DNA from 2 places in the Thioalkalivibrio sp. ALE9 genome. Region 1 is predicted to be linked to the other one. Evidence: riboswitches for the same ligand, from Rfam matches in the RefSeq annotation. Region 1 holds a riboswitch; the other holds the start of a gene.

Region 1 (3,207 bases):
TCGGGCCCGCTCGAGCTCCTCGCACATCAGGCGGGTGCCCTCGGCGATGCGCGGGGTATGGCGCTGCAGCAGGGACGGCGGGATGAAGAACAGGTTGTCGCGCTGGACCGCGGTCATGTCCTCCCATTGCGTCCAGGCGATGACCCAGTCGGGCCGATCCTCGCCCATGCCGCCGCCAATGATAACCTCCGGGTCGGCCTCGATGACCGCCTCGCGATCCATGCGCGGGACCAGCCGGTCCAGGTGGCCGAACACGTTCACCCCGCCGCACAGGCGGATCGCCTCGCTGATCAGGTGGTCGTCGTTCACCGTCATCAGGGGCTGTTCCCACACCTGATAGAACAGGCGTACCGGGTCGCGCTCGGCGTAGTCCTGGCGAAGGGTGTCGATCGCCTCCTCGAAGCTTCGCACCGCCTCGTCGCCCTGCGTCTCGGTGCCGGCGAGCTGTGCCATGCGGCGCATGCTGGCGGACACGCCATCGAAGCTGCGGGGCTCCGACACGTAGACGTGGAAGCCGAGCTCGCGCAGGTGTTCGATCTGGGATTGCGAGTTTCCGCTGCGCCAGGCAACGACCAGGTCCGGATCGAGCTGCACGACGCGCTCCATATCGATGCGGCTGTAGCCGCCCACGCGGGGAAGCATCTCCGCCTCCGGCGGGAAGTCACTGTGCTGGGTCGCGCCCACCAGCTTGTCGCCAGCCCCGACGGCGAACAGGACCTCGGTGATATGCGGGGCGAGGCTGACGATGCGCTCGGCGGGTTGTTCCAGCCGGACCTCGTGACCGTCGTCGTCGGTCACCGAGATCGGGTCGGCCAGTGCGGGCGCGGTGCACAGCAACATCGCGACGAGCATCGCGGGGTAACGTCCGAGGGCCTTGTAATCCATTGAAAATCCGAAGGTTGTGGAATTGATTGAAGGTGGAATCGAGGGTGGCCGCGGTACTGCGCGCAAGCCGCAAAAGCGTTTCATCATAGCAGCATGGGCAAGATGGTTTGGTGCCCAAATTGGTCGGGGGCGCGCCGAACGCGTATCATACGGCGGCTTGAATCAGGTGCCTGCAATGCGCAGGTGAAACGGGAAGCCGGTGCAAATCCGGCGCTGCCCCCGCAACGGTAAGTGAGCGGCGAACCACACCGCAGGCTTGGCCACTGTGCCCCCACGGGTCACGGGAAGGCGTCTGTGGCATCGGCAGCCGCCGACGCTCGCAAGCCCGGAGACCGGCCTGGTGATGACGCATCCTGCGATCGTGCGGCGGGCAACGATCGAGGGCACGGGCACCATCTGCGGTGCCCGTTCCTTCGTGGTTTCGCCGTGCCGTCGCCCCGACGGAAACGCATGACGAACCCAGACCCCAAACCGACAGCAGAGCATCCGAACGCGTTCGCCTCGGCCGAGCGCGAGGCGGTTTATCGCGTGATCGGGGAACGCCGCGACATGCGCCATTTCCGTCCGGATCCGGTGGATGGCTCTACGCTGCGCCGGCTGCTGGAGGCCGCCCACCGCGCGCCTAGCGTCGGGTACATGCAGCCCTGGCGCTTCCTGCGGGTAACCGACCCGGCCCTGCGCGAGGCCCTGCATGCCCACGCCGCGGACGAGCAGGCCCGCACCGCCGAGGCCTGCGGGGAGCGCGCGGCGGAGGTGCACCGCCTGAAGCTGGAAGGGATCCGCGAGGCGGGGGAGTTGCTGGTCGTGGCCCTGACCGACGGCCGCGAACGCTATGTGCTGGGGCGGCGTACGCTACCGGAGATGGACCTGTGCTCGGCGGCCTGCGCGATTCAGAACCTGTGGCTGGCGGCCCGCGCGGAGGGGCTGGGCATGGGCTGGGTCTCGCTGTTCGATCCGGACTGGCTGGCGCGGCAGCTGGACATGCCGGAGGGCGGCTATCCGATCGCGGTGCTGTGCCTCGGCCATGTGGAGCGTTTCTACGAGCGGCCGATGCTGGAGACCGCGGGCTGGGATCGCCGGCGGCCCCTGGAAGAACTGGTCTTTCAGGATCGCTGGGGCGTGCGCGGCGAGCTGGCAGCCGCCCCGGATGCGGCAGGCGCCGGAAACGGGGCGGACGAACGGACCGGATCCGACAGCGCATGAGCGCTTTCCTGATCCTGATAGGCGCCCTGATCCTCGATCGCTTGTTCGGCGATCCGCGGCGATTCCACCCGCTGGCCGGGTTCGGTCGGCTGGCGGCCTGGGCCGAGGCGCGCTGGCATGCGCCCAGTCGCCTGCGCGGGGCGTTGCTGCTCGCGGCGTTGGTCCTGCCATGGGTGGCGCTGGCCGCTCTGGGGGCGTCGCTGGCGTGGGGCTGGCTGCTGTCGCTGGCGATCCTGACCCTGGCGATCGGCTGGCGCAGCCTGGACGAACACGCAGAGGTGGTCGCGCGGGCCCTGGAGACGGATGATTTGCACGGTGCCCGCACGGGCGTGGGGATGCTGGTCAGTCGGGACACGGAGGCCCTGGACGTGCGCGGGGTGAGCGGGGCGACCATCGAGTCGGTCCTGGAGAACGGCAACGATGCGCTGTTTGCCACGATCTTCTGGTTCCTGGTCGCCGGGGCACCGGGCGTGGTGGCCTACCGGCTGGTCAACACCCTGGATGCGATGTGGGGGTACCGTAACGAGCGGTATGCCACGTTCGGCTGGGCGGCCGCGTGGCTGGATGACGCCATGAACCTGATCCCGGCGCGTCTGACGGCCCTGGCCTATGCCCTGGCGGGGCGCGGGCGGGACGCATTGCAGTGCTGGCGTGAACAGGCCGCCGGATGGAAGAGCCCGAATGCCGGGCCGGTGATGGCCGCTGGGGCCGGTGCGCTGGGCGTGGTGCTGGGCGGCCCGGCGCCCTATGGCGGCCAGCGCGAGTGGCGCCCGCGCCTGGGCATGGGCCGCCTGGCCGATGCCGCGGGCATTCGTCAGGCGGTGGCGCTGGTGGACCGGGCGCTGGCGATCTGGATGGCATTCATCGTGGTGGGGGTGATTGTCGTTGTCCTGTTCTGATCCGCAGAAGGCTCCCATGCCCGAACCCCGGGCGCTCGTGCAAGTGCACGGGGGTGGTGTGCGCCAGGCAGCAGCGCGCTACGGCATTCCGGCAACAGAGTGGCTGGATCTTTCCACCGGCATCAACCCGCATGGCTATCCCGTGGGCGAGGTCCCGCAGCGGGTCTGGGCGCGGCTGCCGGAACCGGAGGACGGGCTCGAGGCCGCGGCCGCTGACTAT
Region 2 (3,207 bases), on a different contig from region 1:
CACCACGAGGCCCCGGAGGTCGCCGACCTGCTGCGCGATCGGCTGCGCGGCGTGGCGCCGACCCAGGACGATGGCGTGCGCCGGGTGGACCAGTTCCTGGACCGCCTGTTTTCCGCCGCCGATGCCGACGACCTGGCCCGGTGCACCCTCGACGATGTGCAGGCGATCTTCGTGCTCGCGTTCGAGCTCGTGAACGGGCGCCAGATCAAGCGCCTGAGCTTCGAATGGTCCGGTGGCTGGCAGCTCGGGGCCGCCCTGGATCGACTGGAGTCCCAGGGCAACCGCTTTCGCGTGGCGCAGGCCGGGGTGGTCAGCCGCCTGCGCTCGCTCGGTATTCTGCTGTCCCAGAGCGATGCCTCGGGGCTGGACCCGCAGGTCCTGCGCGAGCCCGTAACCGACCTGGGGCGCCAGGTCCTGGAGGCACTGCGTACCCTGGAGGATCGGGAACCCGACGAGCATTCGCCGGAAGGCCAGCTCCTGGGGCTGGCACTGCGTCGGGTCGAGGACCTGCGCGAGGCGCGCGACCAGCTGATGCAGGCGCAGAGCCGTTACGCCAATGCGGTGGAGCGCTGGGAGGCCCTGCGCCGCGCCCAGGTGGAGAAGCGGGGCGAGAAGCGCTGGTTCAAGCGCAGTGTGCGCGGTATCCGGGTCAGCGAGGAGCTGATCGAGCTGACCGATGACCAGAAGCTGAAGCTGGCCAACGACTTCTGCAACTTCCTTAAGGAGTTGAAGATCCAGCGCGAAGGCGACCTGTTCTACTTCGGGGGGGCGGCGCTGGACGCCGAGACGGCCAAGCGCATCGGCATCCAACTGGCCCTGATCCTGGAGCCGCTGGTGGACCTCACCAACCCGAGCATCCAGCGCGCCATCTACGCCAACCCGGCCGCGTATCTTGGGGGGCTGTATGTGGGCATGAGCGCGGATGCCAAGGCGGGTCTGGGCTCGGCCATGGTGCGCAAGGTCCGCCAGGATCTCGGGCGCATGGCCGAATGGCTGGCGATGCGCCTCACGCGTATCTATCACCTGCCTTTGAGCGATTCCATGCGCGATTTCCTGGTCGAGCAGTACGGCGCCAACCGCGAGCGCCTGGACATGCTGGCAACGCATGCCGGGGACGAGTCGCATCCCGTGGCACTGCGCGCCGAGCGGTCGCCCGAGTTTGACGCCATGCTGCAGGACAAGACCTGGGGCCTGCTGCTGAAGCGCGGGACCCGCTATCTCCACGCCGAGGAGCGGCGCCGCCGCTGATGATCCGTCGCGACGGGCCTGGTTCGACGGTTCCGGTTGTGCGAGATCGAGTCTCCCCCGGCTGGTAATTTTGCGCCCAATTGTGTAGTGTTCGCCGCGTTCCCCGGTGCCCGGCCAGGCTCGACCTGGCGGGTTAAACGGGAAGTTCGGTGAGTCCAGACGGGTCCTCGGGAGCCGCGGGCGAAACCGACGCTGCCCCCGCAACGGTGATCGAGCGAGGGACCGTCCGACGGTCCCTGATGGTCGCGGCCAGTGCCACTGAACATAAGGTTCGGGAAGGCGCCGCACCGGAACGCTCGTCAGCCCGGAGACCGGCCAGGGAATGATCGCGCGGCATGCGGCGGGCATGCGAGGCGGATGATCGGGCCTGGCCGTTAGCCGGTTGAGGCCGATCCCCCTCGTGTCTGTCTCCCCCTGTTCGCGCGATCCCGACGAATCAACGGCGTGCGGGCGGCTCGCCGGGAGACACGGACGACATGAAACGCACAGCACTTTCCACGGCCATCCTGCTGGCCACCAGTCCCGCTCTGGCGGATACGCCGGATACCAACGACGCGCAGACCCTGGAAACCGTCCAGGTCACCGCCTCTCGCATCGCGCAGACCGTCGACGAGACGCTCGCTTCGGTGACCATCATCGACCGCGAAGAGATCGAGCGCCTGCAGCCCCAGCAGTTCACCGATCTGCTGGAGGGCCGCGCCGGGATCGAAACTTCCCAGAACAGCGCCTTCGGCAAGACAACTTCCGTCTACACCCGCGGGACAAGCTCCGACCACACCCTGCTTCTGATCGACGGCGTGCGCATGGGGTCGGCCACCAGTGGTGGCGCAAGCTGGCAGTTCCTGCCACCGGAGGAGATCGAGCGGGTGGAGATCGTGCGCGGTCCGCGCACCAGCATCTACGGTTCCGATGCGATTGGTGGCGTGGTGCAGACTTTCACTCGCGAAGGCCGCAAAGGGCCTCCGAAAGTCAACGCGTTTGTCGGCGGTGGCAGTTTCAATACCCGCGAGGCCGGGGTTGGTGTCGCGGGTGGTACCGAGAGCACGAACTACAGTTTCTCGCTCAGCCACTTCGCGACCGACGGCATCAATGTGCAGGACGATGTCGGTGACGACGAGCGGGATGGCTACGACAACACCTCGTTGGCAACCAAGGTCTCGCACCGTCTGGATAATGGCGTCGAGTTCTTCGGGAATATTCTTTATTCGGAGGGCACGACCGAATTCGACAGTGGCTCGATCTTCTCGCCGGATGAATCCGACTTCGTCCATGCCGCGCTTCGCGCCGGCGTGAGAATTCCCGTCACTCAGCGTTGGGACACCGAGCTCTCTGCAGGGCACAGTCGCGACGAATCGGACAACTTTCTTGAGGGGGAATTCTTTTCCCAGTTCGATACCCGTCGCGATATGGTCAATTGGCGCAACGACATTGTGGTTGCGGACAATATCCTCGTCATCACCGGTATCGACGCCTACGAGGATCGTGTGGCGAGCGATACCGTTTACGACGAGGATTCGCGCTACAACCTAGGAGCGTATTCCGTTGTTCAGGTCGACATGGGTCGCCACGACCTGGAAGGCAGCCTGCGCTACGACGACAACGAACAGTTTGGTGACAAGGTCACGGGACAAGTGGCCTGGGGCTTTCAGATGACCGACCCGCTGCGTCTGCGGGCGTCCTACGGCACTGCGTTCAAGGCGCCGACTTTCAACGACCTGTACTTCCCCGGGTTTGGTAATACCGACCTCGAGCCGGAGGATTCGCGGAGCCTCGAAATCGGGGCGCGCTACACACGCGAGGCCTACTATGCCGATGCTGCCGTCTTCCGCACGGAACTGGATCAGATGATCAGTTTTGATCCCGTTGCATTTCGGGCTGAGAACATCGATGAAGCACGTATTCAGGGAATCGAGCTGGAAGCGGGTTACGAAAGCCCGCGCTGGGCTTCTCGCGCTTCCC

Evidence for each region. A riboswitch is a leader RNA that binds a small molecule or an ion and turns the genes downstream of it on or off. The one in region 1 is predicted to bind cobalamin.
Region 2: linked by a shared signal. The riboswitch ahead of D106_RS0100790 (TonB-dependent receptor domain-containing protein) and the one ahead of bluB (5,6-dimethylbenzimidazole synthase) in region 1 are both predicted to bind cobalamin.

The regions. Positions count from the first base shown of each region.
Region 1 is NZ_KB898134.1:9,700-12,906, reverse strand. Features, by position in the region: gene D106_RS0112225 (cobalamin-binding protein) at 1-885, opposite strand, end outside; cobalamin riboswitch at 1,033-1,241, shown strand; gene bluB (5,6-dimethylbenzimidazole synthase) at 1,336-2,088, shown strand; gene cbiB (adenosylcobinamide-phosphate synthase CbiB) at 2,085-2,987, shown strand; gene cobD (threonine-phosphate decarboxylase CobD) at 3,004-3,207, shown strand, end outside.
Region 2 is NZ_KB898122.1:161,690-164,896, forward strand. Features, by position in the region: gene D106_RS0100785 (hypothetical protein) at 1-1,248, shown strand, start outside; cobalamin riboswitch at 1,336-1,583, shown strand; gene D106_RS0100790 (TonB-dependent receptor domain-containing protein) at 1,725-3,207, shown strand, end outside.